DNA from 3 places in the Exiguobacterium sp. RIT452 genome. Region 1 is predicted to be linked to each of the others. Evidence: riboswitches for the same ligand, from Rfam matches in the RefSeq annotation. Region 1 holds a riboswitch; each other region holds the start of a gene.

The links. A riboswitch is a leader RNA that binds a small molecule or an ion and turns the genes downstream of it on or off. The one in region 1 is predicted to bind lysine.
Region 2: it holds a riboswitch for lysine, as region 1 does, so the genes downstream of both, D3D03_RS09415 (Na+/H+ antiporter NhaC family protein) here and D3D03_RS11790 (aspartate kinase) in region 1, are expected to answer to the same signal.
Region 3: it holds a riboswitch for lysine, as region 1 does, so the genes downstream of both, D3D03_RS13110 (amino acid permease) here and D3D03_RS11790 (aspartate kinase) in region 1, are expected to answer to the same signal.

The regions. Positions count from the first base shown of each region.
Region 1 is NZ_QXJB01000005.1:38,420-49,061, reverse strand. It holds gene dapB (4-hydroxy-tetrahydrodipicolinate reductase) at 1-482, opposite strand, end outside; gene dapA (4-hydroxy-tetrahydrodipicolinate synthase) at 479-1,360, opposite strand; gene D3D03_RS11795 (aspartate-semialdehyde dehydrogenase) at 1,381-2,373, opposite strand; gene D3D03_RS11790 (aspartate kinase) at 2,386-3,585, opposite strand; lysine riboswitch at 3,699-3,876, opposite strand; gene argH (argininosuccinate lyase) at 3,944-5,317, opposite strand; gene D3D03_RS11780 (argininosuccinate synthase) at 5,314-6,519, opposite strand; gene D3D03_RS11775 (GNAT family N-acetyltransferase) at 6,639-7,067, opposite strand; gene D3D03_RS11770 (alanyl-tRNA editing protein) at 7,064-8,215, opposite strand; gene phnF (phosphonate metabolism transcriptional regulator PhnF) at 8,344-9,081, shown strand; gene D3D03_RS11760 (LCP family protein) at 9,148-10,245, opposite strand; gene nagB (glucosamine-6-phosphate deaminase) at 10,450-10,642, opposite strand, start outside.
Region 2 is NZ_QXJB01000003.1:81,165-91,806, reverse strand. It holds gene celB (PTS cellobiose transporter subunit IIC) at 1-393, opposite strand, end outside; gene D3D03_RS09430 (PTS sugar transporter subunit IIA) at 409-738, opposite strand; gene D3D03_RS09425 (PTS sugar transporter subunit IIB) at 744-1,040, opposite strand; gene D3D03_RS09420 (type I phosphomannose isomerase catalytic subunit) at 1,189-2,976, shown strand; lysine riboswitch at 3,107-3,282, shown strand; gene D3D03_RS09415 (Na+/H+ antiporter NhaC family protein) at 3,389-4,972, shown strand; gene htpG (molecular chaperone HtpG) at 5,057-6,922, opposite strand; gene D3D03_RS09405 (hypothetical protein) at 7,006-7,878, opposite strand; gene D3D03_RS09400 (SDR family oxidoreductase) at 8,026-8,847, shown strand; gene D3D03_RS09395 (ArgE/DapE family deacylase) at 9,013-10,170, shown strand; gene D3D03_RS09390 (hypothetical protein) at 10,213-10,560, opposite strand.
Region 3 is NZ_QXJB01000006.1:87,538-98,179, reverse strand. It holds gene D3D03_RS13145 (nitroreductase family protein) at 1-146, opposite strand, end outside; gene D3D03_RS13140 (hypothetical protein) at 252-773, opposite strand; gene D3D03_RS13135 (DHA2 family efflux MFS transporter permease subunit) at 896-2,575, opposite strand; gene D3D03_RS13130 (HlyD family secretion protein) at 2,588-3,244, opposite strand; gene D3D03_RS13125 (TetR/AcrR family transcriptional regulator) at 3,439-4,056, shown strand; gene D3D03_RS13120 (GGDEF domain-containing protein) at 4,190-5,128, opposite strand; gene D3D03_RS13115 (MarR family winged helix-turn-helix transcriptional regulator) at 5,471-5,920, opposite strand; lysine riboswitch at 6,096-6,280, shown strand; gene D3D03_RS13110 (amino acid permease) at 6,409-7,887, shown strand; gene D3D03_RS13105 (solute:sodium symporter family transporter) at 8,039-9,796, shown strand; gene D3D03_RS13100 (hypothetical protein) at 9,854-10,036, shown strand; gene msrA (peptide-methionine (S)-S-oxide reductase MsrA) at 10,106-10,642, shown strand, end outside.

The DNA.
Region 1 (10,642 bases):
GGTTGGACATTTCGTAAATCCTGAATGGTCCGGAGCAACAGCTCCGCCGTCCCGCTCGGTGCATCGACTTTTTGATTGTGGTGTTTCTCAAGCAGTTCGATGTCGAAAGCTCCAGCAAGCGGAACGAGTGTTTTCAACAACTGTTGCATCATCGCGATCCCAAACGACATGTTATACGATTGAAAAATCGGAATCTGTTTGGAAGCGTCACGAATCGTCTGCAGCTCGGCTTCCGAGAAGCCGGTCGTCGCAATGACGAGTGGTGTCTTCGTTCTCATGCCATAATCCAGTAGATCCGGCAACAAGCTCGGATGCGAAAAATCAATGATCGCATCAACCGATTCCGTCATTTCGGCGAGCGTGCCGTATGAGGGCACACGTTCCGCCGTTTTCGTTTTGTCGATGACGGCGACGACGGCATCCGGTGCCAGTTCATGCACGTAATGTCCGGTCGCTCCGTATCCGTGAATGGCGAGTCTCATCCAACCACTCCTTTATAACTCCGCATCGTCTCAAGCAGGTGCGCATGTCCCGCTTCCGACTGACGGACGAGCGGCAGACGGGGAGCCCCGACGGCAATTCCGATTTCTTCAAGTGCTGCTTTGACGGGAATCGGGTTGACGTCGCTGAACAAGGCGGAAATGACAGGCATCAGATCACTCTGAATCCGGCGTGCCGTGTCGTAGTCGTTTGCAAGCAGCGCTTCTGCCAAGGCCTGCGTCTCAGCCGGATACGGATTCGACAAGACGGAAATCACGCCTTGTGCCCCCCATGCCATGTACGGGAGAATTTGATCGTCGTTGCCGCAGAAAACGGCAAAGTCGTTTGGTAAAGCCGTCATCAGTTCACCCATGAAGCTGACATCTCCGCTCGCTTCTTTGAACGCTTGGATGTTCGGATGCTTCGCAAGCGTCACGGCAGTCTCAACTGAAATCGCCACCCCCGTACGTGACGGGACATTATACAGCATGATCGGCAGCGAAACCGCATCCGCGACAGCCGTGAAATGCGCTACGAGCCCGGCTTGTGACGTTTTGTTGTAATACGGTGTCACGAGCATCGCTGCATCGGCACCAAGACGTTCCGCCGCTTGTGTCTTTTCAATCGTCTGCGCTGTATTGTTCGTTCCGGTTCCGGCAATGACAGGCACGCGTCCTGCCGTCACACGGACCGCCGTTTTCAGTAACGTCTCGAACTCTTCATTCGTCAGCGTCGATCCTTCTCCTGTCGTCCCACCGACGACCAATGCTTGAATGTTTGCCGCGAGTTGTTGTTCGATGAGTTGTTCAAATACGGTTAAATCCAGTTCACCCGTTGAAGTGAACGGTGTTGCCAGTGCTGTTCCTGCTCCTTTAAACATGTCGGATTCCTCCCTGTTTCTTAAGAATGGATTGAACTTTCAAGTGCTTGGCGCGCCACTTGCACGGCGTTCGAAGCGGCCCCTTTTCGAATGTTATCGGCGACACACCAGATGTGGAAGGTGTTCGCAAGACTCTGATCCTGTCGAATCCGTCCGACGTATACGTCATCCGTTCCACTGGCGTCAAGCGGCATCGGATACTGATTTTGACTGACATCATCGACCAGAACGACGCCGGGTGCTTGACGCAATGCTTCGCGGATTGCTTCGACCGTCGTCTCCTGCTCAAACGTCACGTTGATCGCAACGGAATGAGCGTTCGTGACCGGGACGCGGACACATGTCGCACTGACCGGCAACTCCGGTAAGCGGAAGATTTTGCGTGTCTCGTCAATCATTTTCTGTTCTTCTTTCGTATACCCATTCGGTAAGAACACATCGATATGCGGCAGGATGTTATCGTGAATCGGGTGCGGATAATTGACCGGTTCTTCGCCGCGGCTGCCGCGAGCTAAATCCTCAATTCCTTTTTGACCCGAACCGGAGACCGCTTGATACGTCGTATAGTTGATACGCTGTAAACCAAACTGCTGAAGCGGGGCCAGGGCGACGACGGATTGAATCGTCGAACAGTTCGGATTGGCAATCAATCGATCGTCCGGACCGATTGCCTTCGGGTTTACTTCCGGTACGACGAGCGGGATATCCGCCTGCATCCGGAAGGCACTCGAGTTGTCGACGACGAGTGTTCCTGCTGCAGCGAGTAACGGGGCATACTGTTCACTGATCGTTCCGCCTGCTGCGAACAGTGCGACATCGATGCCGTCTTCTGTGATTTGCTCCGATAATGCTTGAATCGTAACGTCTTGCCCTTTGAACTGGACGGTTTTCCCGGCAGAACGGGCTGAAGCGTAAGCTGAAATTTGACGAACCGGAAAGTCGAGTTCCGCCAAGACTTGCAACATTTTTTGTCCAACGGCGCCTGTTGCGCCAATGACTGCTACATGATACATATGGTTTCCTCCTTACAGATCAAATGCATTGGCGATTGCTGCGACGGTCCGTTCGATGTCGGCTTGGGCAATCGTATACGAGATGCTGATTTCTGACGTCGTGACTTGATAAAACGTGATGTTTTCCGCCCGGAATGTCGCAAATAATTTCGAAGCGACGCCTGTTGCGTCACGCATTCCGATTCCAACGACCGATAACTTGGCATGTTGGTTATGACGGTCGACTTTGACGGTCGGGAAACGATTGATGATATCCTGCAAGGCTTCTTCCAAAAACTCTTCTTCGTCGAGCGGACACGAGAACGAGAGGAAGATGTCACTGTCAAACGTCGTCTGACTGATCATATCGATGTTGACGTGACGTCCTGACAACAATTCAAAGATATCTGCGACCGCTGAGTTTGTCTGTGGTACGTGTTTGATCGATACCGTCATGACGTTTTTTGTCACACTGACACTTGTGACCGCTTTTTGTTCCATCGTTTCCGTTGCCTCCATGATCCAAGTCCCTCTTTCCGATTCAAGTGTTTTTCCGACAAAGATGTGTACACCGTATTTTTTACCTAACTCGACACTCCGCATCTCCATGACTTTGGAGCCAAGAGCACTCATTTCCATCATCTCATCATATGAAATGTGTGGAATCGGCTGTGCTGCGGCATGGATCCGTGGATCAGCCGTATAAACGCCGTCAACGTCCGTATAGATTTCACATCGTTTATCGAGAACGGCTGCCAGTGCGACGGCTGTCGTATCCGATCCGCCACGCCCCAGTGTCGTGACGTCCCCCAGTTCATTGACCCCTTGGAAACCGGCGACGATGATGACATCGTAGGTCTCGAGTTTTTTCCGGAGCAATTCGCCGTCAATTTGTTTGATTTTACTTTTCGTGTGGAGTCCCATCGTACTGATGCCTGCTTGTGCGCCTGTCTGGGACAAGGCTTTTGTCCCGAGTGAGTTCAAGGCGATGCTGAGCAACGAAATCGTCTGTTCTTCACCGATTGCAAGCAGACGGTCGAGTTCGCGCCGTTCCGGTCGATCCGTGATCGCCTGGGCTTGGGCAATCAATGAGTCAGTCATTTTTCCCATCGCCGATACGACGACGACTAATTTTTCTCCTTGATCCGTCCGATTCTTCAAATAATTCGCAATTGACTGAATCTGTTCGACAGTCGCAACCGAACTACCACCAAATTTAAGTACAGTTGTCACAATCCTATCTCCTTTTGTCCCGAAACAGAAAAAAACGACGGGCCGGTAGGAGCGTTCCTACGGCCCGTCGTTATCACGATCGGACAAACGATGACAGTGTCATTCGTTCTTTTACGTAAGATAGCGCTCCGAAACGTGGGTTTCGGCAGTACAACGGATCTTAACCGTTGTACCAGCAACCAAGAAAAAGCATTTTCTTGTTCACTTCGGCGGATTTCCCCTTTCACATCACTTGGCATGCTTGCCTTTGTAAGTGTTGCTACTGATGTCATCCGCGCCTCTATCTGTCGGTTGTTAGTTACAGTTATAGCAAACATTTTTTGTTAAATCCAGTGATTTGCCAAACTTTTTTTGATTTTTATGATTTTTGAAGGGTCTGCTTTGCTTGGGTCAGCTGTTCGCGAACAGCGTTAAAACCAGTCCCGCCATAACTGCCTCGTCTTGCGACGGCTTGAACCGGATCGAGCAACGGATAGACATCTTCCGTAATGACCGGATGGAATGTCTGATACGTCTCGAGTGTCAAATCCTTCAAGAAACAGCTGGTCTGGACACAATGCAGAACGGCTTTGCCGACGATTTCATGCGCTTCCCGGAAAGGAATGCCTTTTGTGACAAGGTAATCGGCCAGTTCCGTTGCATTCGAGAAGTCTTGCATTGTCGCCTTCTTGAGCGCTTCTGTCTTAAACGTAGCGGATTCGAGCATCCCGGTAAAAATCTGAACCGATTGTAAAACCGTATCAGCCGTATCAAAGACGCCTTCCTTATCTTCTTGCATATCTTTATTGTAAGCGAGTGGTAATGCTTTCATCGTCGTCAAGAACCCCATCAAGTTTCCATATACCCGTCCTGTCTTTCCGCGAATCAATTCTGCGAAGTCCGGATTCTTTTTCTGCGGCATCATGCTTGATCCCGTCGAAAACGCATCGGACAGTTCAATGAACAAAAATTCTTGTGACGCCCAGATGATGATTTCTTCACAGAACCGTGACAGATGCATCATGACCGTCGAAGCGATGCCAAGGTATTCAATGACGAAGTCCCGGTCCGAGACGGCGTCCAAACTGTTGGGATAGACGTGTTCAAATCCAAGCAACTCGGCTGACTTGAACCGATCAATCGGGAAAGTCGTTCCGGCGAGTGCACCGGCACCAAGCGGTGACATCCGGACCCGTTTTAAGTTGTCCGTCAGTCGCTCGGCATCACGCTCAAACATCCAAAAGTAAGCCAGCAAGTGATGTGCAAGCGAAATCGGTTGAGCACGTTGCAGATGGGTATAGCCGGGCATGACCGTTTCGACGTGTTGATCCGCTTGTTCCGTGATGACGGATTGCAGATTGCGAAGACTCGACAGGAGTTCTAAAACATGCTGCTCCATCCAGAGATGAAGATCAGTTGCGACCTGATCGTTTCGACTGCGCGCTGTATGCAGTTTACCGGCGACAGGACCAATCTGTTCCGTCAATAACCGCTCGAGGTTCATATGGATATCCTCATCGGCCAGTGAATAGACATGCTGATCAATCGTCGTTTGTAAATGATTAAGTCCAGCTTCGATTTGCTGCCATTCCGTCTCCTCGAGAATCCCTTGTTCGTATAACATCTGCGCATGGGCCAGGCTGCCTTGTAAATCGACAGCCGCCAATTTTTGATCAAATGAGATCGATGCGCCGAATGCCTCCGCCTGAGCGGAAGCACTTTCCGTAAACCGTCCGCCCCATAGTTTCGTCATTTTTTCACGCCTTCCTGACGATGAACACTCGCATGTGTCGCAATCGCTAGACCATGCAGTTTGATGAATCCTTTTGCCGCTTCGTGATCAAAGGCATCTTCTTTTGTGTAAGTCGCGAGTTTCTCGTCGTACAACGAAACAGCCGATTGACGTCCTGTGACGCTTGCGTTCCCTTTATAGAGTTTGACACGGACTTCGCCGGTCACATCCTGCTGTGTCGCTGACAAGAAGGCTTTGAGTCCTTTTGTTAACGGAGCATGGAATAGTCCGTTATAAATGGTTTCTGCATATTGTTTGCTTAAAATCGGTTTGAAATGGGCGACATCTTTTGTCAACGTAATCGTTTCGAGTGCTGCATGCGCTTTGAGTAAAACCGTTGCGCCCGGGCATTCATAGACTTCACGTGACTTGATCCCGACAAGACGGTTCTCGACGTGATCAATCCGACCGACTCCGTGCGCCCCTGCAATGATATTCAGTTCTGTGATCAGTTTTGCGAGTGGATATGCTGTTCCGTTAATGGAAACCGGCACGCCCGCTTCAAAGCCGATGATGACTTCTTCTGCTTGATCCGGTGCGTCTTCCGGTGCAACGGTTAAAGCGTACGCATCTTGCGGCGGCTCCGTCCACGGATTCTCAAGGACCCCACATTCATTACTGCGTCCCCATAAGTTCATATCAATTGAATACGGGCTGTCGAGGTTAATCGGAATCGGCACATCGTTTTCTTTTGCGTAGGCAATTTCTTCTTCACGTGACCATTTCCACTCGCGGACCGGTGCGATGACTTCGAGTGACGGATCAAGAGCGGCGACCGAAACTTCAAACCGGACTTGGTCGTTACCTTTTCCGGTACAACCGTGCGCCACTGCTGTTGCACCATGGGCATGTGCGACTTCGACCAGTTTTTCAGCGATCAACGGGCGGGAAAGAGCTGAAATCAGTGGATACGCGCCTTCATAATGAGCGCCGTATTGAAGTGCCGGTAAGACAAACTCGTTTGCGAATTCCTCTTTGACATCAAGGACAATGGATTCAACGGCTCCGACAAGCAATGCCTTTTCTTTGATGACCGTCAAATCTTTTCCTTCACCGACATCCATGCATAACGCGACGACATCATAGTCCTTGCTTAACCATTTGATGGCGACTGAAGTATCGAGTCCACCGGAATACGCTAAAATCAATTTTTGTTTTGTCATTACTGATTCCTCCTTGATATCGACTGTATCTGTCTGTATAAAAATTCACTATGGATTATATATATACATAAACTTTCAAAAAAAGAAACCCTTTTTTAGGATTTCTCATAAAATAACCGTTAAATTTTTTTCTCCATCGTCCGGTGTGGAATACCGGCATCATCAAATTCATCCGATACGATTGTATACCCGAGACCTTGATAAAACGGAATCGCCTGGACTTGGGCACCGAGTGTCAAAATTGTCCGCCCTTCCCTCCGAGCCACCCGTTCCATCGCCCGCATCAATTCGCCGCCGTATCCTTTCCCCCTTGTCGCAGCAAGGGTTGCGACACGTTCCACCTTCATCCGTTGTTCGTCATAGGGACGTGTCCGTCCCGTTGCAACGGGACGATTCATTTCATCGAGAACGAGAAGATGAATCGCCGTTTCGTCGTGCGTGTCATATTCCAAATTGCGCGGCACCCCTTGTTCTTCGACGAAAACGCGCTCGCGAATCATCCGGACTGCCTGTTGTTGTTCTGCTGTCTTTACCTGAATTACCGTCATGTATGTAATTCCTCCTTCAATGCTTCGATATAGCCACTTGCATCTTCATACGTCGTAAACAAGGCTTGGGCATTTTTTTCGCTTCCGCCGCCGCGTCCATTAAATTGTTTTAAGTGGGTTTTCGCAAATTTGCCGAGATGGACCGGTCCTGAACTGCACATCAATAATTTTTTAGCGGTCTCATTCCAAATCAACGCTGTCCGTTTTTCCTCTGCCAAGGCTTTCATCATCTTTTCGGAAAATCGGATGTTTTCCTGTTCATGGTGCAACACCAAGACGGGGTCTGATGAAGTCAACACCTGTTGCAGAACGGTTGTGACATGTAAATCTTCCGCTTGTCCAATTTGACGGTTCAACCGGAGTTGCTCCTGTTTGAGTTCTTCGACGACGGTGTGGACCTGATCCTTTTTCGCGGACAATGCCCGTGCCGTCTCGGTTAAAACCCGTCGTTCAGCCGTCAACAAACGGAAAGCGCGGTCTTTTGCAACATACATCAAACGGACATTCCCCCGGACTTTTTCCTGACCCGTGAATAAAATCAGTTCCAGTTCCGATGTCGATCCGAGATGTGTCCCTCCACAAGCACTGTAATCAAGTTCGCCGATCTGGACAACTCGAATCTGTCCCGTCACTTGCGGTGTTTTCCGTAACGGTAATCGGACAGCGTCGGCTTCTGTATATTCCGTTGCTGTAATCGGCAACGCCGCTCGAATGACACTTCGCAACCGGTCCTCAAGACGGCTTTGGATCGTTTCAGTCCATTCGTTCAGCTCAAGATCCAGTGTCGATTCTTCTGATCCGGTACGGAAGCTGACCGTCTTGATTTGAAACTCGTCTTGAAGAATCGCGGAAATGACATGTTGGGCTGTATGCTGGGCGGCATGATCCGTTCGCGTGCTGTCATCGATTGTACCTTGCACTTCGTTTTCAAGGAGTGGTGTTTCAAGTCGATGCCAAACGATTCCCTCTTCGAGTTGCACATCCAGTACGGGGATTCCGTTCAGTGTGCCCCGATCGGCCGGTTGACCGCCGCTTTCCGGATAAAAATAACTTTTCTCAAGCGCAACCCATTGCCCTTGCTGGTCTTTGACATCCGTCACGGTCGTTTCGAACGTCCGGACCTCCGGGTAAATTTGTTCAAGACGCATCCTACGTCCACCTTTCTTCATCTGATTTCGCTTCTATTATGCCACAAATTAACTACAATCGTTTGTCGGCATCCCCTTTTCCTAGTACACTAGATGAAAGACTATCGACCGCGAAGGGACGAAATGCCGTGATTCAGCACATCAATAAAAATTCACCACTTCCAATCTACTACCAAATTGAAGCTGCCTTAAAACAACAAATCGAAAGCGGCTTGTTACAGCCCGGTGATTTGATCCCTTCTGAACGAGAGTTCGCCGAAGCTCATCAAATCAGCCGAATGACGGTGCGTCAAGCGATTTCGAATTTAGTGAATGCCGGCTATCTGATCCGTCAAAAAGGACGGGGTACGTTCGTCGCCAACAAAAAAATCGTCATGCAACTGTCTGGATTAACCAGCTTTTCGGAGGAAATGGAACATCTCGGTCTGGAACCGGCGAGTGAACTCTTGTCCTATCAAATGATTGCTGCTGACATGCCGATTGCCAACAAACTCGGAATTCGTGAAGGGGCTCAGATTTACGAATTAAAGCGGTTACGCATTGCCGATGAACAACCGCTTGCACTTGAAACCGTCTATATTCCGGAACAACTGTTACCCGGCTTGAATCAAGAAGTCGCCATCACTTCCTTGTATGCCTTTGCGGAAGCCAGTGGACTTAACCTCGGGCGTGCCAGTCAGACGTTCGAGTCACGTCTCGCCACAAAAGAAGAGGCACAGCATCTCGGATTGTCGGTCAGCTCACCTGTACTGTCCGTCGAACAATTGACGTTTCTTGCGACCGATCAACCGTTTGAGTATGTCATTTCCGCTTACCGGGGCGACCGGTATACGTTCACGGTCGAAATGGAACGGCAACGTGGATGACATGAATCGTAAAAAAAGACCGTTTTTTCCATCAGTTAACGATGGGAAAAACGGTCTTTTTAAAAATCATTGAACAGGTTCTTCTACTGTTGTCTCATCAGTCGATACAGGTGTTTCCGTCTCCTCTTCAAGTGGAGCAACCTCTTGTCCTTGCATCGCTTTGGCTAAATTCGCTTTGACGAGTTCCAACTGATTCGGATCGAGATGATATTCCCATTTGCCGCTGATGCCGATATATCCTTCTCCGGCAAGCTGGTATTCGGTCGTATCACGTAATGCCGTCGTGAAGTCCGCCAGACGTGTGTAGTCGTTCGGACCAAGGTTCGTTTCGACGTTGTCTCCGACTGCATCCAAAATGTCACGGTACGCACCTAGTGACCGGAAGCTCGCCGCTTCTTTCGCAACGGCCTGAATGACTTGCATCTGTTTTTGACCACGCCCGATGTCCCCGAGCGGATCGTCATGACGGTTCCGGACATAAGCAAGTGCCTGTTCACCGCTCAGATGTTGCATTCCTTTTTCGACGGTAATCGTTCCAGCTTTTCGCGCTGAATCTTGTTCTTTAAAGGCGTAACGGACATCGATATCCACACCGTCCAAAGCATCGATCAACTGAACGAATCCTTGGAAATTGACTTTGACGACGTGATCGATTTGAATCCCAAGCAGGTTTTCTGTCGTCTCACGTGCTAACTTGATACCGTTGTAGGAGTTCGATTGATCCATCGAGCCAAAGTAATGGGCATGTGTGATTTTATCCTGCTCGACGCCTGTTTTTCCGTAAGGCACGTCGTATTTCGAGTAGTCGATGTTGACAAGAGAATCCCGCGGGATACTCGTCAACACAAGCTGTTCGGTCTTTTTATTCAAGACCCCGACAATCATGACATCTGATCGTGCCGGTTCATTCCGTGACTTACTCGCTTTTGTCTCATCCGTTCCTAAAATCAGGAATGACTCCGACGGCACATCGTCGTACTTCGAACTGACATTTGATCCTGGAATATTGATTTGTGTTCGCGCTAATGTTTCTTGTGTTTTTATAAAAACTGCTCCCGCATAACCGGAACCAATGACAGTGAAAAGTAATAACAAGGCAGCAATCACTTTAAGGAACATCTTCCCAGCGCTCGGTTGCCTTTTTCTTGCTGATCTCGTCTGCATCTTTGAGCCCTCATTTTCATGTAAATTTTCTGTAAAGTTCACTATCCTCCATTATCCGGACTTTTATACAAATGTCAATTTACGATTCGGTTAAGATCAGATCGCAACATTCCTTTGACGTTGAACAAAAGTTACTTCGGTAAACAAAAAAACGTTCCCTGTCGCCAATACCGAAGGCATTGACGAAAAGAACGTTTATCTGACTCATTTCATGAAATTCGTATAGGCTGCCCGCCCTGTCCGCTTGGCTTCCTCTGATAATAAACTGGCTGCTTCTTCATCGAGAACAACCATGACATCCGCATGCCGTTGTAAAATCGTCGCCGGACAATCGACTGTCGCCGGTCCTTCCATCATGTCCCGAACCGCTTCCGCTTTTCGTTCACTGGATGCGACA
Region 2 (10,642 bases), on a different contig from region 1:
AGGATCGGCGACGTTCTCTACTGCGACAAAAAAAGGAGTGAGTAATAAAAAGGAAACAAGGGCGATGACTCCACCGAATACGGCTTCTACGTCATAACTTTTTGAAAGATAATAGCCGATTCCAAAGACAACAAACAATGACATGATTCCCATGGTCGCCGATGGTGCATTTCCAAGAGAGGTCTTGAATGCATCGAGTACACCGGGTGACATGAATTTATCGAGAAACGGTAGATTCGCCACGACGACGACCAAAGAACCAAACATCGTAATCGGAAAAGCAAGCATGAATGCATCGCGTAACGTCTGCAGGTAACGACTGTTATTTAAAAATGCCGCCATCGGCATCAAGAAACGACTCAACAGATCAAACCACTTACTATTCTCAGTCATTTCGAACACTCCTTTTTATTTTTTAGAAAACTTGTGTTCCATCAATTCAATGAGTCCGGATGTTAAATCAAGCATGGTTTGTGTCGACATCAAATGATCCTCTGCATGCAACAACAAAAGTGACAGTGTCGTCGGTTCGCCGTTTGCTTCTTTTTGAACTTGCCCAAAGTGAACCTGGTGCGCTTCTTGCAACTGGGCACGCGCATCTGATAACAAATGCTCGAATTCTTCAAACGACCCGTCTTTATAAATTTCAATCGCTTCCCGAATCGTACTTCTTGCATTTCCGCTGTGCAAAATCATCATGAAGGCCACTTGCTCCATCGTCTGTTCGTTAGTTGGCATATCATTCACCCCATCAATTTTACGGCTTGTTCGTAGGCCGCTTTCCCGTCAGCCATTCCGTACGCCATCATGTCAATGACTTCGACCGGCTTATCTGTTGCTTGTTGAAACTTTGATAATAAAAAGCGCATCTGTGGTCCAATCAAAATGACATCTGCTCCTTCGATTTCTTTCATCGCTTGATCTTGACCCACCGCCCAAATCTTTGCTTCTTCTCCGATTCCTTTTGCATGTTCCTGCATTTTTGTCACAAGAATACTCGTCGACATCCCTGAGCTGCACGCTAACATGATTTTTTTCATTCCAAACATCCTCTCTGATTTGAAATCGCTTACAACTTTGATTATACGGATTTATCCTTTCATGTCTATACTTGATAATTATTTTGTTTATTTTTATTTTTTAAAAGTGTAGAGTTGTTTTTGATAACAGATCAAAGGAGGAGTATGCATGAACGAGCCGATTGTTTTCAAACCCCTTACAAAAGAACGTATTTGGGGTGGTCAGCAGCTTAAACAGCATGGTTTTGTCATATCAGATGATCAAAAAACAGGAGAAGCTTGGACACTTTCTAGTCATGAAAATGGAGTGACCCTGGTTCAATGCGGTCAATTTTCCGGGTTTTCTTTAAAGGAATTGTGGTCAAATCACCCTGAAATTTTCGGGATGGACACTTCTTCCGAGTTCCCGTTATTGATGAAATGGATTGATGCATCCAGTCATTTATCCGTACAGGTTCATCCGAACGATACAGATGCCCAACGCCTTGAACAGCAGCCATTCGGAAAAAATGAGTGTTGGTACATCGTCGATTGTCCCAAGGATGCATCCATTATTTATGGTCACACGTTTCAATCACAAGCTGAATTTGATCAGGCGTTAGAGGAAGGAATCCTCCAGCACTATCTTCAATATGTGCCTGTTTCCAAAGGCGATTTTCTCTACGTTCCGGCAGGGACCGTTCATGCCTTGACCAAGGGATGCGTCGTACTCGAAATTCAGCAAAATTCGGATACGACTTATCGGTTATATGATTATGACCGCCTTGACTCTGCAGGTGTTCCGCGGCCACTCCATTTGGAACAGGCTCGGCAAGTCATTCAGTTTCCGCATTTTCACTACCATGAACCTCCTGTACAGCTTTCTCCGTTTCAAAAATCATTGACTCATACCCCTTACTTTTTTGTAGAAGAATGGACCGTTCGAGATCGTCATACGATTCCGGCACGTTCCTTTTTCCAAGTCATCACCGTAATCGAAGGAACGATTCGTCTGAACCATGATCAGTTCACAGCAGGTGCAACCATTCTTTTGCCCGCACAGACAGAACAGAAGATTTCAGGGAACGGTCTTGTGTTGTTGACCGGTCCTTCTTCTCACACGAAACGCCCCTTGCAAATTGGTGTAGATTTAGGAGGAACACAAACGCGTGTCGCCGCCATCGATCAAGAAACAGTGGTCAAACAACTTTCTTTTCCGACTCATCCTTCAGCAGGCCCGGCGAATACAATCAATCAACTCAAGTACGCCATTCAACTGTTCAAACAGGAATTTGACATCACAAGAATCGGAATCGCTGCACCCGGTCCACTGGATGCCAAAACAGGGTGCCTCCTCTCGCCTCCCAACCTTCCGGGTTGGACACGCGTCAACCTGACAGCACCTTTACACTCTGCATTTGATGTCCCTGTATCTCTTGAAAATGACGCCAATGCAGCCGCATTTGGCGAAGCACTTTTTGGTGCCGGGAAAAACTTCTCCTCGGTTTATTACGTGACTGTCAGCACAGGAATCGGCGGTGGTTACGTTTATGAAAAACAATTGATTCGGGGCGCCAATGGATGTGCGGGTGAAATCGGTAATACCATCATTGAGTTCTCCGGTTCTCCACATCCTGTACTGAATACAGGTTCGCTCGAAGGCTTAGCGAGTGGAACCGCGCTTCAGTTACGGGCACGTGAGAAACAAACATCCTCGATTGTCACATTATTAGAAGATCAGGAGGAAAGAACCCGTTTCATCGCGTATTTAGCGACGGGTCTGGCTAATATCATTCATACGGTCGATCCGGACGTCATCGTCATCGGCGGGGGTGTTACAGGATCTGCTGATTTGTATTGGGAACAACTGTTAGCGGCTGTCAAAGAACGTGTTTATCCGTCACTTCGTCCTAACATCAACATTCGGTTGGCAACACTGCAGGGTCATGCCGGCGTAATTGGCGCCGCCCACCTGTAATGATTCCGTATAGTGGATGAATCCTCTCTTTTTTTATAAGCAAAAAATCCTACATGATAAAAAAACAGACTTGAAACTATTTTCTGAAATATGATAAGGTTTTCTTATGAAAAGAATATGACTATTCTATCGATGAGGTAGAGGCGCGGTCTTAATGAGTACTTGATCTGAGGATGACAACAATGACGATCAACGAAAGGTGATGCCGCCGAAGTATCGTCATGTGTCAGACGTGACGAAGCTGGTCGAATTGGGAAATACCCGTTCGATTGCCATACGTATGTTGTATGGAGCGCTCCAATTCGGCTAAGAAAGACGCATCCAGCAAGGGTGTCGGCTTTGTTGCCGGTGCCCTTGCTTTTTTTCTGTGCAACGGGTCTCATCTTCTAAAAAAGGAGGAGGAACCACAATCATGGTCAACTATTCAGATTCCATCGTCGCACTTGCGCCGGCGGTCATCGCCATCGTCTTGGCGATTGTTACACGAAAAGTCGTCATCTCACTCGGTGTCGGTATTTTAGTCGGAGCGTTATTGCTTCACAGCTTCAATCCGATCGATACCGTTGTTTATCTCGGGAAAAATATCTTCAGTCTGTTTTGGGCAGACGGGGCTTTAAATGAATGGAACGTCTTATTACTCGTCTTCTTACTGTTACTCGGTGTCTTGTCGACACTGATTCAAACATCAGGTGGTGCCCGTGCCTTCGGCGAATGGGCAACAACACACGTCAAGACGGCGCGTGGCGCCCGACTCGCCGCTTTCGGCTTAGGTATCTTAATCTTCATCGATGATTACTTTAACAGTCTTGCCGTCGGAAACGTCAGTCGACCGTTAACGGACCGCCGCGGTGTCTCACGGGCCAAACTGGCGTATATCATTGATTCAACTGCTGCACCGGTCTGTGTCATCAGTCCGTTATCCAGCTGGGGTGCCTTCATCATCTCGATCATCGCCGGGATCTTGACGACACATTCGATCACCGATTACTCAGCGTTCAGTGCCTTCATGATGATTGTGCCGTTAAACTTCTATGCCATCTTCGCTTTGTTGCTGACACTCTACATCGCCTATACGGGAATTGCCGTTGGACCGATGCGGACGCATGAATTGCGTGCTTTACAAGGTGAGTTGTTTGACGCCAACAAAGGTACTCCGATGGGAATGGCGGAAGAGGTCAAAGAGCACGATAATGGAAAAGTCCGTGACTTGGTCGTCCCGATTATCGTATTGGTCATCGCGACCGTCACAGCTCTTCTTTGGACGGGTGCTCAAGCGCTTGCCGCTGACGATCGTCCCTTTACATTGATTGGTGCCTTCGAATCAACGGACGTGACACGTTCTCTTGTTGCAGGTGTCGTCATCAGTTTAATCGTTGCCTTCTTGATGTTGATCGGTCGGAAGATTCCGGCACGTGATTACCGCATCAGCATTTGGGCAGGAATGAAATCGATGTGGCCGGCGGTCGTCATTCTATTGTTCGCTTGGACGATCATCGCTGTCATCGGCGACATGAAGACCGGGGATTACCTTGCCAGTTTCGTCAGCAAATCCATTCCCGCTTCTTATCTGCCGTTCCTGTTGTTCTTAATCGCGAGTATCATGGCATTCTCAACCGGAACAAGTTGGGGCACATTCGGTATCATGTTACCAATCGGTGCTGACCTCATCATGGCGGTTGAGCCGAGTCTGTTGTTGCCAACACTTGCAGCAGTCCTTGCCGGATCCGTCTTCGGTGACCACTGTTCACCGATTTCCGATACGACGATTCTCAGCTCGACCGGTGCCGGATCGCACCATATCGATCACGTCACGACACAATTACCGTACGCGTTGATCGGTGCCGCAACGTCGGCTGTCGGATACCTCGTGCTCGGTGTCACCGGTTCGTCTGTGTTCGGATTCATCGGTGCGCTTGTCGCCTTCTTGATCTTCCTCGTCATGTTAAACGTTCTTTCACGACGCGGTGAAGTCCCGTCGCAACTTCGTTCGGAATAACGGAAGTCTGTGAAACGATCATTCTATTCAAAAAGCCGGACCGATGATTACATCGGATCCGGCTTTTTGCTATGGCTTTTTTGTTCAGACCATCAACGCGCAGACTTCGTTCGCAAAGGCGACCGGATCTTCAATCGGCAATCCTTCGATCAATAACGCTTGTTGATACATCAGTTTAGTATACCGTTCGAATTTCGGACGATCCTCGGCATAAGCCGTCTCAATCGCTTGGAACACATCGTGCGACGTGTTCAATTCGAGGATTTTCACGGCTGCGACATCTTGGTTGTTCGGCATCGATTTGAGGATTTTCTCCATTTCGATTGAAACCGCACCATCCGTCGCGAAGCAGACCGGATGTGACTTCAAACGTGTTGAAGCTTTGACCTCTTTCACCTGTCCTGCCAGTACGTCCTGCATCGCTTTGAACATCTCGACTTGTGTCTCCGTCGCTTCGGCTTGATCCGTCTGCTCGATGCCGAGATCGCTGCTCGTGACGGACTTAAATTCTTTTCCGTCGTAATTGAGAAGCATCTGAATCGCAAACTCATCAATCTCTTCCGTGAAGTATAGGATATCGAATCCTTTGTCCTTGACGAGCTCCGACTGCGGCAATTTATCCAACCGGTCCGTGCTCTCCCCTGATGCATAATAGATGTACTTCTGGTCTTCCGGCATCGCGGCGACGTATTCTGCGAGCGTCACCAGTTTTTTCTCTTTTGCTGAATGGAACAGGACGAGGTCTTTCACCGTATCCTTTTGCATGCCGTAATCATTGTAGATACCGAACTTCAATTGACGGCCAAAGGCTTGATAAAACATCTCGTATTTCTCCCGGTCGTCGCGAAGCAATGCCTCGAGTTGTGTCTTGATTTTGCTTTGAATGTTTTTGGCGATCAACTTCAACTGGCGATCGTGCTGCAGCATTTCACGCGAGATGTTGAGCGACAAGTCTTCTGAATCAACCATCCCTTTGACGAAGCTGAAATGATCCGGCAACAGATCACTGCATTTTTCCATGATCAAGACGCCGTTCGCATACAGTTCCAGCCCTTTCTCGAACTCTTTTGAATAATAATCAAAGGAAGGCTGTTCTGGAATGAACAGGATCGATTGATAACGGACGGCTCCATCGGCACTGATGTGAATGTGTTTGATCGGCGCATCAAATCCGTAACGTTTTTCCTGATAGAAGTTACGGTAGTCTTCATCCGTCAGCTCCCGTTTGTTTTTCCGCCAGATCGGGACCATGCTGTTGACCGTTCTCATGACTGTGACCGTCTCTGTTTCATCTGATCCGTCGACCGGACGTTGTTCCGTTTCCTCCATCTCGATCGGATAACGGATGAAGTCCGAGTATTTCTTGACGATACTCCGCAGGCGGTGCGGTTCCAGGTATTCATCGTAGTTCTCTTCGTCTTCGTTGGCTTTGATATGGAGTGTGATATCTGTTCCGACGGTCTCTTTTTCGACCTCTTCGATCGTATACCCGTCGACTCCGTGTGACTCCCATTTATAAGCGACGTCACTGCCAAACGGTTTCGTGACGACCGTCACAGTATCGGCGACCATGAAGGCGGAATAAAAACCGACGCCGAACTGTCCGATGATATCATGACCGTCTTGTGATTCATTTTCTGCCTTAAAGGCGAGCGATCCGCTTTTGGCAATCGTTCCGAGGTTTTCTTCGAGCTCTTCTTTTGTCATTCCGATTCCTGTATCACGCAAAATCAGTTGACGTGTTTCAGGGTTCGGCTGAATCGTAATTTTGTAAGCATCCTTGTCGAACGTAATCGTCTCGTCCGTCAACGCTTTGTAGTAAATCTTATCCATTGCGTCACTGGCGTTCGAAATCAACTCACGTAAAAAGATTTCCTTGTGTGTGTAGATGGAATGAATCATCATTTCGAGCAATCGCTTGGATTCTGCTTTAAATTGTTTCGTTTCCATTTTCGATACCCCCATGTATTTTTTAGCACTCTATAAGACAGAGTGCTAATTCATTTCCATTATTACGGATACAAAAACGACTGTCAATCCTCCAATTCATCGAGTGCATCAAGTTTTTGCCGCACCTGCCGTCCGATATCACGCAGTCCTTTTGTCGAACCGTATGTTCCGTGACTCCGGCCCTTTTCGTCAGGACGACTGCCTAGACCAAGGAACTGTTCGCTTGGTTTAAAGTGAAGTCCGATGACCGGAATCCCGAATGCAGCGGAATAACCAAATTCGACGACGGCATCCGGATAATCGGTCAACGCGACGGGTTCTTGCCACGTGATGCTTGGATCCAGTTTCCGGAAACGGTCCGTATGCTCACGTCCGAGTAAAATGATGCCATGCAGGGAAAACAGCGGCAGCAGCTTTTTCAAAAAAGTTTGTCCAAAGTCCGTCTGTTCGAGATCTTGCCGCATCGAAATCGTCCCCATGTAGCGTCTGGTCGGGAACGGAAAAAAATCCGTATGGATGACCGAAAAAAGAGCGTCATCATAAAAGGACGCCCCAAATCCATTTAAGAATCCTTCCAGTTTTCCACCCTGTTCCTTTCCGAACCATGTCTTATAAACATCCGGTTGTTGGAAATAGTGATTAAACTTATGGATCGTTTGTTCAACGTGTTGCTCCGTTAGATAGGTCTCTAAAGACATATCCGGCTCAAGTAAAAAGAACGGACCCGTCGAATCAAAACGCATTGTTCCTTCCTTATTCAAAAATTGTCCGGCTGACGGATTCGTCGCAACCGTCAACCAGCTTTTCTTCGAGACGTCACCAAACCATAAGACGGGTGTCGTTCCCTCAATCAATTCGTTTCGCATCGGTCCACGTTCCAACTCCATTTGGTGCTGCACGGCTTCCGTCAATAATTTTTTTGCATGTTCCCGTTGCTCTGATGTCAGCGTTCTCATTCCTTTCGTTTTGCGCTTTCCTGTTTTCTGATGTTCCCGTTCCTCCAGAACGTTAGACACTTCGATGGGTTTAGCTCGATTCGCGGAGGGAATGTTTCATAAGGTAAAGCACAAAATCGGACATCACTTTTCAGGAGGAGATTTTTTATGAAACGACTTGAGAATAAAGTAGCAGTCATTACCGGATCGGCGACAGGAATCGGCCAGGCAACGGCACTCGTCTTTGCAGAACAGGGAGCGACCGTCGTCTGTGCGGATGTTGATCTGGAAAAAGCACAAGCAACCGTCAAACAGATTGAGCAGGCCGGTGGAAAAGCAGAAGCGGTTCATGTCGACGTCTCACAAGTCGACAGCGTAAAACAACTCGCAGACCATTTAGCGTCTACATACGGGACGGTTGATGTCCTGTTCAACAATGCCGGGATTGATCAGCAAGGCGGGAAAGTCCATGAATATCCGATCGAACTGTTTGACCAAATCATCGCCGTCGATTTACGGGGGACTTTCTTGACGAGTAAGTTTGTCATTCCATTGATGCTGAAAAACGGCGGATCAATCATCAACACGTCATCGATGTCAGGACGTGCGGCCGACTTGAATCGTTCCGGATATAACGCGGCAAAAGGCGGCATCGCCAACTTCACACGCGCAATGGCAATCGACTATGCCCGGGAAGGCATCCGCGTCAACTCGCTTTCGCCGGGAACAATCGAAACGCCGCTCATCGATACACTCGTCGGCGGAAAAGAAGAAGATCAAGGAAAGCAGTTCCGTGATGCCAATGCTTGGATCACACCACTCGGTCGCCTCGGTAAACCGCGTGAGATGGCAACGGTTGCCTTGTTCCTCGCTTCAGATGACAGTTCGTACGTTACGGGTGAAGACATCACGGCTGACGGCGGTATCATGGCCTATACGTGGCCGGGTGAAATGTTAATCGATGATAAATGGAAAACAGACGCGGAATAAGCGACGGTTTTTTCAGCACGGTTCCTACTTGTGGAGCCGTGCTTTTTTTGTTCATTTTTGAACGGTTTGACCCTAAGAAATTCGAGACGCTTAAATGTTTTGGGCATTAGTTTACCTCACTGAACTACTTTTGAACGGGAAAAGTAAAACAAAGGGGGAAAAACTATGCTTACAGAATCGATTACTTATTTACAACGTTGTTTACAAATTCCAAGCACCAATCCACTCGACGGGGAGGAGAACGTCGCCGCGTACGTCTATGATTTACTGACATCGAACGGAATCGAGACGGAATGGATCGAGGTGTCACCTAAACGGATTTGTCTCGTCGCAACGATCCAAGCCGGAGTTTCGGCCGTTCACCCAAAAACGATTGGCTTCTCGGGTCATCTGGATACCGTGCCTGTTCAACTCAGCGAGTGGACAAAGGATCCGTTCGGCGGCGAAATCGAGCAAGGACGCATCTACGGGCGTGGCGCCTCCGACATGAAATCCGGTGTCATGGCAATGGTCAGCATGATGCTTGAATTAAACCAACGGGATGACTTACCAAACCATCTGAAATTGTTGATCACATCCGACGAAGAAAACGGGATGACCGGGGCCCGTCATTTAACAGGACGTGGTGACGCAGATGATTTGGACGCTCTGTTGATCACGGAACCGACAAGCGGTTTTCTCGGGTACGCCCAAAAAGGAGTCGTCGGCGTGGAAGTATCGTGTGCGGGTAAAAGCGCTCACAGCTCTTCGCCCCAACTCGGTCAAAACGCCATCGATGATCTGTATCGTGTGATTCGAGAAATCAAATCCGACCGGTTTACGATCACCACTCACAGTCATCCGGAGCTCGGTCCGGTCGTCGCTTCCATCACGTCCATTACGGGCGGTGAAGGTCCAAACGTCATTCCGAGCCAAGCTGCATTTTATATGGACATCCGGACGATTCCCGGATTCGGACGGGAACAGGTCTTAGCCGCACTGGAAGAAATCAATCAACGTCTGCGTGAACAGGACGACAGCTTTTCGATGAAAGTCACTGTCATCAAAGAGATTCCGTCCTGTGAAACTGATTCCGAGGACCCGTTCTTGAATGTCGTCGCAACAACGATGGAATCCATTCGACGTCAGCCGACACGACGCGTCGCGATTCCTGGAGGAACAGACGGCGCCATGTTCAGTCAGGCCGCCCGAAGCTTCCCGATTGCCGTTGCTTCTTTCCACGATTTCCGGCTGGCGCACCAAATCGATGAGTCCATTCCTTTATCGGAATATGAAGAAACGATCGAGTTGTGCACGCGTTTAGCGCTCCATTCATATACCTAAAAAAATCCTCCATTCGTCTCTTACACGACGAATGGAGGATTTTTAAGTGTACACGCCGATCAAGCCAAGGGCTTGCCCAACATAACTTTGATCAGACTGTAATGTATGGTTTGATTCGTCAACGTGACGCCAGTCGATTCGAACATGCCCCAGCCGGTTGTAGTTCAATTCAAATATAAACCCAACGTTTTCAAAGGAAACGATTCCCGGAAACTGCTCATGAACAATCCGAAATTCATGGGCAAATCGGTCATATTCTTCAAACGATAACGTCATCTGATGGATTCTTTTATCCTGATGCCACACGTCGATTTGTAATGTAGCCAACGCTTGATTCACTTCGACGATGTGCCAATCAATCGTCTCGTCATATCCCGTAAATGAAATCACATGGTTCAACTAAATCACCTCTTTTTGAATGAATACCTGTTAGACAGGGAATGGTTTTGTAACGAATCGAAATGACCGTCGC
Region 3 (10,642 bases), on a different contig from region 1:
AGGACGAAACGCCATGGCTCACGCAATTTATGCGTCGGGGCATAGATGGCAGCTTCTAAAATTTCTTCAATCATTTCGTTTGGAATGGGCTGATCCGTATAGGCACGAACCGAGCGACGTTCCAAAATCAGTTGTCGTGCGTTCATCGTGATCATCTCCTGACGTAAGTACTCTTAGAATATAATTGATAACGATTATCATTGTCAATGGTTAATTAAAAAAACGCTGAATCGATTCAGCGCTTTTTTAGATCAAGAAGATAGTTTTTTCTTCAGCTGACGAATTCGGAACAAAGCGAACAGATAGTGGGCAAAATAAATCGTAAACCCAAAGAACAGAGCCATCGCACTGCTAAGCTGAACACCAGGAACAACCGTCAAATTGAGGTAGAGCAACAATGCCATCGAAAGGGTGTAAAGCGACGCTTCCAGTAACTGCGGCATCATCCGATTTTTTTTCAGGAAGAACGACCGTGCAATCGGCAGGACGACTAAACTGACGAGCCGATCAAGGAGACCGATGACAAGAACACTGATGATGATTGACAAGGGACCTGCGAATTGAATCAAGTTCGGGAACAGGACATAAGAGACGAGCAGAAGCGGTCCAATCAATAGGAAGATCGATACCGAAGCCCGGAAAAAGATGAACAAGCTGTTGATACTCGTTAAAAAGGCACGGGTGACTTTTTGGGACCAAGACGAAGGGCGTCCGACTTGCCACGCAAAACAACAAGCAAAAATGAACGCATAGAACTGTAGAAAGGCAACCATAAAGCAACTCCTTTTGGATATGGAACTCAATGACCTTAGTGTAGCGATTTTATAAAAGAAGTGCAAAGGCGAATGATTCAAAAACCCGTTGACGATGTGCCGTCAACGGGAGCAGTCAAACATTAATCAAGATTCGGTTCTTTTTTCCCGTGCAGGAAGAAGGACAAGACTAAGGCAAGGGCAGACAAGACGGTGGCGACCCAAAAGGCATCTGTGATACCGGTGATCGTCGCTTGTTTCGTCAACTGGGAGAACCAGCTGAGCGAAGCCGCTTGCGAGCTGCCTAATTGTTGACCAAGATCCCCTATATGTTGCGAAAGCGCAGGATCAAGTGTCGTGAACTGGTTGGCATCGTCTGCAAGGTGGGCTGTTGTCTGGCGTGTCATCACCGTGACGAGGATCGCCGTTCCGATTGAACCGGCCACTTGACGCAATGTGTTTTGCGTCGCATTTCCGTGCGGAATCATCTTCATCGGCAAGGCGTTCATGCCGGCCGTCATGATCGGCATCATGATGAAAGCCATTCCGAACGACCGGAGCATATAGATGCCCATGATGGAATGATATGACGTATCCATATCGAGTTGAGTCAGTTCCCAGGTCCCGTACGTCATCAAGGTCAGCCCGAAAATCGCCAGAGGGCGGATGCCGAAGCGGTCAAACAGACGACCGGCAATCGGACCGGTAATTCCCATGATCAGTGATCCGGGTAACAATAAGAGACCGGAATCGACGGGTGAGAAACCCCGAATGCTCTGCAAGTAAATCGGAAGCAATAACATTCCGCCAAATAAGGCCATCGTGACGATGACATTGATGAATAAGGTAAACGAAAACTCAGGGACTTTGAGCACACGGATATTCAACATCGGATCATCCATGGAGAGTTCACGCAACGCAAAGGCTGCAATGCCCAAGATGCCGATTACAATCGTACTGATGACGACGGGACTGTCCCATCCGTCATTTCCGGCCTCGCTGAATCCATACAGCAAACTCCCGAAGCCGATTGTACTGAAGATGACACCGAGTGCATCAAATGTTGGTTTCGACAACGGTTGAACAAGCTTGAACCATGCCAGTCCAAGGAAAAGCGTCAATAGACCGAAGAAGGACATGCCATAAAACAGAACATGCCAATCGTAGTTCTGAATGACATAACCTGTCACCGTTGGACCGACCGCAGGGGCAAGAATCATTGCAATTCCAAGCATCCCCATGGCGGCACCACGTTTGTGCGGCGGAAAGAGGGTCATGAAGACGTTGGAGCCAAGCGGCATCAAGATACCCGCACCGGCCGCCTGGACAACACGTCCAAGCATCATGACAGGGAAGTTCATTGCCATCGAACAGATGACGGAACCAAAAAAGAACAGCGTCATTGAAACGAGGAACAATTGACGAAACGTATAGCTCCGCATTAAAAATGCACTGATCGGAATCAAGATGCCGTTAACGAGCATGAAGCCTGTCGTCAACCATTGTGCCGTCGATGTCGAGATGTTAAAATCGTTGATCAAGACCGGTAAAGCGACGTTGATCAACGTCTGGTTCAAGATGGCGATAAACATCCCGATCAACAACACAGTCAAGACTTTCGGAATGCTGATGTCCGCTGTCGCGAGTGGTGTCCGTTCTTGAACCGGTGGACGCAACGTCTCTGATTCTTCAAGAGCCACTTCAAGCGATCCGTCGGTTGCTCCGGCAAGACGGGACGAACGGGAGCGCCGGGCGATCAGATTGACACTGATGAGGACGACAACCATAAACGCCATGTATCCGAACAGGAAGGTCATAGACATACAAGTCCCTCCTTAATCCTTATGAATGCGGACGGTCACATTCATACCAGGTCGAATGTCGAGTGATTTTTCTTGTGAAAGGGAAACCTTCACCGGAATGACTTGAGCGACTTTCGTATAATTCGCATTGCCGTTCGAAGACGGCATCATTGAAAACGTTCCAGCCGTTGTCATCCCGATTTGTTCGACTTCGCCGGATAACGTCGTATCCGGATAACTGTCGACATAGACATCAACGGTTTGTCCGACTTTGACTTCGTCAATGTCCGTTTCTTCAATGTTGGCCGTGACCCAGAGATTGTTTAAGTTAAAACCGTAAGCCAGTGGTGTCCCCGCACCGACAACACCGTTTTCTGTCGCCATCGACTGAACGACCGTTGCTTTAGTTGGCATGACGATTGAGATGGAGACAGGTTTTTGACCGGATTGCGCCATCATGACGTGACCTAACGTTGCGTCGCTGTCCAGTGTTTGACCCGTTTTAGCGGTCCAATCGGTCAGTTTACCGGCACCCGGGCTGGCAATCGTAATCATCTTTCCGTCAATTTTGGCGTTTTCTGTTTTGACGTAGCTCGTCGCTTGGTCGTAATAGTAGTAACCGATCGCACCGCCACCAATCAACACGACCAACGTCAAAATGTTAATCAGCAATACTTTTTTCATGTTCATAATATGAGATGCATCCTTTCTTCCGTCTACTCCACTGTCCCCATCAGCCATAAAAAAGACTCCTCTGGGGGGAGGAGTAGTTAATACAGTTAATTATATGGTCGTATAACCAACATACAACCGACAATTTCCGACAAAGTGTTGGAAAAGTCGATGAGAACGGATACACTATTAAAAAAAAGGGGGAAGAGCAGATGAATCCGGTATCCGATCCGCGACCAAAACGTTCACGTGACCGTATCACAAAAGAATTGTTTCATTTACTTGAACAGCATCCATTTTCAGTAATCACCGTAAAAATGCTGGCGGACGGGGCAAACGTGAATCGCTCGACGTTTTATGCCCACTTTACGGATAAATACGATTTGATGGATCAGATTGTCGAGGATCACATGCAGTTACTCGTCGACGCGATTCGGATTCACGGTGTAGTTCCATCCGAGTCTCCCTCCGTAGAAAAGGTCAGCCGTTATTTTGAACGGCTCTTTATCCACATCGAACAACATGAACAGTTTTACCGGACGATGTTGTTGCAAGGACCGATCAAGACCTTTATTTCCCGTTTCTTGGACACGTTAAAGGAAAACTACCGCCTCGTGTTTAAAGCGCATACCGTCAGTGAAACGAGACGGGTGGATCAGGATCTGTTGTTAAACTACGTGATCGGGGGACAATTGGGGTTATTGATTTCTTGGTTACGCAATGACCGCCCTTACTCGGCAACCTACATGGCCGACCAACTCAGTCGGATGATTGTGTTTGGAACAGTCGAGAGTATCGGTTTTCCGGATCGTACGCAAGATACTTTTTAAAAATCGGGTTTTGTTTGTTTTTGCCTGCACCTGTGAAGAGAATCAGTCGTTGGGAACGAGACAAGGGTGGCAGAATTATTCTCTGCCACCCTTGTCTTATAGAGATTAATTTTTGAATCAGCACCAGTTGGGGTCAGGCCTGTTCGAGTTCAAATGCTTTCGTATAGATCGTACTGCGGTTACGTCCTGATTTTTTAGAATGATACAACGCCTTATCTGCTTGTTGCAACGCTTCAAGTGACGTATGCGAACCACTTGAATGTGCGATTCCGAGTGAAATCGTGATTTGCAGATCAGGGACACTCGTCGTCGGGAACAGATTCCGGGCAACCGTCATCCGGGCGAGCTCGGAGATTTTTTTCGCTTCAGCAGCGGACGTATCCGGCAAGATGATTAAAAACTCTTCACCGCCGTAACGACCGACTAAATCGTCCGGACGGGCAAGAGAAGCAAGGGTTGTACCGAGTTGACGCAAGACATCATCGCCGGCATCATGACCATATGTATCGTTGACGTGTTTAAAGAAGTCGATATCGATTAAGACGAGTGAATAACCGTCTTCCGCAGAACCGACAAGGGATAAGGAATCATCCAGTCGACGGCGGTTGGCGAGACCGGTCAAGGCATCCGTCATCGCGAGTTTTTGTTGGTACTGAATGTTCTCAAAGTGGCGCCGGAGTTCCGTCAGTAACTGATACGTCACAAAACCGGCAATCAGATTAAAGAAGATATATGCTGCCGATACTTTAAAGAATGTCGACCAACTATGGGTCAACAGATAGATGGCGGGTAAGGAATACAAGATTCCGATGCCGATCATCAACTCAAAATTCCAAAACGTCATGCGGACGTAGCGTCTGACGACACTAATCGTGACAATAAATACGCTGATGACAATCGCTGAAAGAATCGCCGCATCGATTTGGTCGAGCGGTGTAATCGCAAAGCGTGCCCCGATGATCATCAGACCGGTGACGGCAGCGCTTGTTAATCCACCGAACATCATGGCGATGGCGACCGGAATAATTCGTAAGTCAACCCGTGCAACATCGATTTGAATGCTGTTGAACATTAAGAGAACAGCGATGAGTCCGGCGGCTCCTCCTAAGAAAAGTCGCGTTTTTACATTTGTTTTAGGGGTGATCCTCGGTTGGTTTCGAAAGGGTAGAAACAAAAGAGTGATCGTTGTGAACAGTAGACAAAAATTGATGATGAAATTATTCATGATGGACAACAAATCCTCCCAGCTCCTCGTAAACGCATTTCCGTAACATACTTCCAGTATACTCATTTTACTAACGGCAAGAAATGGAAAAATGTGAAGTAAAACAGGAAAAGTCGACAAAAAAGACAAAGTACACAGTCAAGTGAACTTTGCCTGAAAAATAAGTTAAATATTTTTTACACACAATTTTTAGGAAGAAACGGCTTCTTCATCCATCGTCAAAAGAATCTTATCGAAGACACGAACCATGACGTTCAGTTCCTCTTCCGTCAATGTACCAAACCGTTCCTGCAGGTATTTCCGGCGGACGACTTCAAGTTCACGAAACGCCGCTTCTCCTTCATCCGTTAAAGCAAGGACGATTGATCTCCGGTCATCTGTTGAACGGGTCCGAGTGACGAAGCCTGCTTTATACAGGCGATCGGTTAAAGCCGTTACCTGACTTGTCGCAAGCTCAAACTGTTCTGCGAGTAGAGTCGGACGTTGGGGACCATTTTCGGACAGGCTGCGTAAGATGAAAAATTCACTTCGCGTCGCGGTTCCTTCAAACAGTCGGTTCAGTTCACGACGTAATGTCCGGAGAATGACACGCATTTGTTCCTCTAATCGGTAAGTCAGTTGATCACGTTCTTGTGGCATTCAAGCAACATCCTTTCTCTCGGTTAACTTCTATTGTTTAGTGTACTAAAAATTACGGAATTTTACCATGAAGAGCCGTCAATTCAAAAAAAGAATTGACAATTTAAAGACGATTTGTGTAACATGACGAGGTAATCACGAAATTAATCACTAACTTAATTAGTTCTCACTCAACCAGTGGGATGGAGGTTGCGGTTCTTATGAGTACAGTTACGGATGTCGTCAAGCGGCAGATGAGGTGACTGAAAAGGAAGAATTGCCGAAATCAATCATCGCTTTGAAGATGATCGATTGGGATTAGATCAAACAGGTCTAATACTGTCACAGGTCAACCATGACTTGTGGGGAGCTATCTTTCACGACGGTAGAATGAGGCGCATCCTTTTACTATGTTGCGTTCTCATCTTCCTTCTGGAAGATGAGGGCGCTTTTTGTTTTTTTCAAAAAGTGTCCTCTCAAAAAAATCTAAGAAGAGAGAAGCGAATCACATGAATACTTTACAACCCCAAAGAAAACTTGATTCAACTGAAGAAGGCTTAAAACGTGGTCTGCAAGCCCGTCACATGTCGATGATTGCGATTGGCGGTGCCATCGGAACCGGACTCTTCATCGCATCCGGTGCATCTGTTGCCGCTGCAGGTCCGGGTGGTGCCCTGTTGTCATATGCTATCGTCGGACTGATGGTGTACTTCCTGATGACGAGTTTGGGCGAGATGGCAGCTTACATGCCGGTCGCCGGTTCGTTCTCGACGTACGGTGCGAAATTCGTCGATCCATCGTTCGGTTTTGCCTTAGGCTGGAACTACTGGTACAACTGGGCGGTTACGATTGCGGTTGAACTCGTTGCGGCACAAATCGTCATGACGTACTGGTTCCCGGATGTACCTGGTTTCTATTTCAGTGCCATTTTCTTATTGTTGATGATTGGTTTAAATTTCTTCTCCGTTAAAGGGTTCGGAGAAGCAGAATATTGGTTTGCGATGATCAAGGTCGTGACTGTCATCATTTTCTTGATTGTCGGTGTTGCAATGATTTTCGGTGTCTTCACATCGGAAGCACCGGTCGGCTTTAAAAACTTTGCATTAGGTGATGCACCGTTCGTCGGTGGTATTCCTGCCGTCATCGGAATTATCCTCGTCGCCGGGTTCAGCTTCCAAGGAACCGAACTCGTCGGAATCGCGGCGGGAGAGTCGGAAGATCCGAAAAAGAACGTTCCGAAAGCTGTTAAACAAGTTTTCTGGCGGATCCTGTTGTTTTACGTCTTCGCGATTTTTGTCATCGGGATGTTGATTCCGTATACAAGTCCGAACCTGGTTTCAAATGATATTACGGACGTAGCCGTCAGCCCGTTTACACTCGTCTTTGAAAAAGCCGGACTCGCGTTCTCAGCAGCTTTAATGAACGCCGTCATCTTGACGTCCGTCTTATCAGCCGGGAACTCGGGGATGTATGCCTCGACACGGATGCTGTACACACTGGCACGTCAAGGCGACGCACCAAAAATGTTTGCTAAAGTCTCGAAAAACGGTGTCCCGCGTAATGCCTTGCTCGCGACCGGAGCCATCGGTGCACTCTGCTTCCTGACATCGATGTTCGGCGGTCAAGTCTATCTCTGGCTGTTGAATGCCTCAGGTATGACCGGTTTCATCGCGTGGCTTGGAATCGCAATCAGTCACTACCGGTTCCGTAAAGGATTCCTTGCTCAAGGACATTCGTTAAGCGACTTGCCGTACGTTGCACCGGCATTCCCATTTGGACCACTGTTTGCCTTTGGACTTTGTTTCCTTGTCATCGTTGGTCAAAACTACGCCGCGTTCCTCGCGGATCAAATTGATTGGGTCGGAATCGCCGCGACGTATATCGGTATTCCGTTGTTCCTTGCCTTCTGGTTGGGTCATAAATTTAAAAACCGGACATCGGTTGTTCCTTATGCAGAAATGGATTTCCCGGAACATCCACGTCCATGATCAACAGTCATCCTTTTTAAAAGGATGACTTTTTTTGTATAAAAAAATCAATAGAATCAATATAATTCTGAAATATTGTTTTGTAGAGGTGATAAAAAGGAATCATATAAACAATTGTTTGGCTTAAAAAAGGGGAGAAGGGGAGAAAACAATGAATACATATGATTTAATTTTGACGCTGGGATCGGCAGCCTTTTTTATGGCGCTTGTCGCTTACGTCGCTTACCGGATGACGCGGGGAAAAACGGAAGGAATTGATGAATATTTTTTGGCGGGGCGCGGGTTGAGCGGCGTATTCATTGCCGGGTCTTTACTTTTAACGAATTTATCGGCAGAGCAGTTAATCGGCTTGAATGGACAGTCGTTCGTAGGCAATATGTCGAGTATGGCGTGGGAAGTAACGGCCGGTTTTGCAGCCATCATCATGGCGATTTATTTACTTCCGAAGTTTCTCGGGATGGGGATCTCGACGTTACCGGAGTTTTTGAGTCAACGTTACGATGAGACCGTACGGCGTATGACGGTCTTGCTGTTTTTACTCGGCTATATGTGCGTCACGATTCCTTCGATGCTGTATTCCGGAGGGATTGCCGTCTTACAACTGTTTGACGTACCGGCTTTGTTCGGTCTCGGATACACGGAGTCACTTTGGATTGTGATTTGGATTGTCGGCATTATTGGAGCCGTCTACGCTATTTTCGGTGGATTACGGGCTGTTGCTGTATCGGATACATTAAACGGCATCGGATTAGTCATCATCGGGTTTTTAGTGCCGATTCTTGGATTCTTTGCTTTAGGAGACGGCAATATGCTGGCAGGGATGAAACAAATCGCAACCGTCCATCCGGAAAAGTTAAATGCCATTGGCTCATCGGATGATGCGGTACCCTTTTTCTCTATTTTCACAGGGATTTTGTTCGCAAACTTATTTTATTGGTCGTTGAATCAATATGTCATTCAACGGGTGCTTGGCGCAAAGGATTTAAAAGAAGGGCAAAAAGGTGTGTTGATGACCGGTTTTTTAAAGTTATTAGTGCCGATTTTCATGTTGCTTCCGGGGATCATCGCGTTTCACTTGTATGGTGGCAGTTTGGCAAGCGGCGATTTGTCCTATCCGAAACTGATCACGGAACTCCTGCCGGTCTCCTTGATGGGCTTTTTCCTGGCAGTGTTGCTAGGTGCTGTGTTCAGTTCGTTTAACTCGTTGCTCAACAGCATTGCGACGTTATTCGTTCTCGATATCTATCAACCGGTGTTTGCCAAAGACGCTTCGGAAAAGCAGTTGATCCGGGTCAGTAAGATATTCGGAACCGTCGTGGCATTGATTTCGTTCATCGTCGCGCCTTTTCTCATGTATGCACCGGATGGTCTGTGGAGCTTAATTCGTCAGTTTACAGGATTCTTTAACATTCCGATTCTGGTCATTGTCCTGATGGGGATGTTTATGCGGACAATCCCGCCGATTGCCGCTAAAATCGTCATCGTGTTCCACGTCATTGCCTATTACTTCTTTGTGTTTGGTCTCAAACAGATTTTCGGATGGGATCACGGCATCAGCTATATTCACGGGTACGGCATTTTGCTTGTGATTGAAGTCCTGTTTATGATCGTGATGGGGAAATACCGACCGGCGACAGCGACCAAGAAAACGTACCGTCGCGGCAATGTCGAGTTGACGCCCTGGAAATATGCGATCCCGGTCTCGGTCCTGCTGACGTCATCCATCGTCTGGATGTATGTCTTATTTTCGAAAATCGGTGTCGCTTATCCGGATGGCATCGTATCGAATTGGTTCTGGCCGGTCACGCTTCTGTTGGTCGTAACAACAGTGATTTTGTGGCGGTATGCCTTGCAAGCATGGAATACGCGTTATGCGGAATATCTCGAGGAATATAAACGTGCGCAATAATGTCACTACGGGGTCGGGAAATCAAGTAAGATAAAAGAAAAAACGGAGGCGACCCCAGTGAATTATTGGTATCACTTTAAACGAGCATTCATCCCGATTGCGATTCTGCTTGTGACGTTAGCAATTTATCAGATGCTCTATCGCATGAACAACATCTGGTATTCGTTTGGTGGATTGATCTTAGTGTTTGTCGCGATTTATTTTGTCATGCGGCGCTTAAAAGCGAATCCCGAAGATTGACTGAGCAAGATAGTAGGGGAGTGGGACGGAACGCGTTAAAATAGGCATATACAGAGGAGGGGAAGCTAGATGGCAAAAGCAATATTCGCAGGTGGCTGTTTTTGGTGCATGGTCAAGCCATTTCATAAATATGATGGTGTCGAACAAGTCATTTCCGGTTATACAGGTGGTCATACAGAAAACCCGACTTATAAAGAGGTCTGTTCAGAAACAACAGGACATTTAGAAGCCGTAGAAGTTACGTATGATCCGTCTGTCATCACGTATGAGGAATTACTTGAAGTTTTTTGGCGCCAAATCGATCCGACGGACGGCGGCGGGCAGTTTAACGACCGCGGTCAATCGTACGAACCAGCCATTTTCTATGTTGATGAAGAACAAAAACAAGCAGCTGAACGTTCAAAAGCGGCGCTTGACGCATCCGGCCGTTTCTCACGACCGGTAGCTGTCGACATTCGTCCGGCGAAACCATTCTGGCCGGCGGAAGAGTACCATCAAGATTATTACAAAAAAAATCCGTTCCGCTATCAGATGTATAGTGTCGGCTCCGGTCGGGCGAAGTTCGTCAAAGAAGCCTGGAAGGATCAAGGCAAGGAACAGGAATTG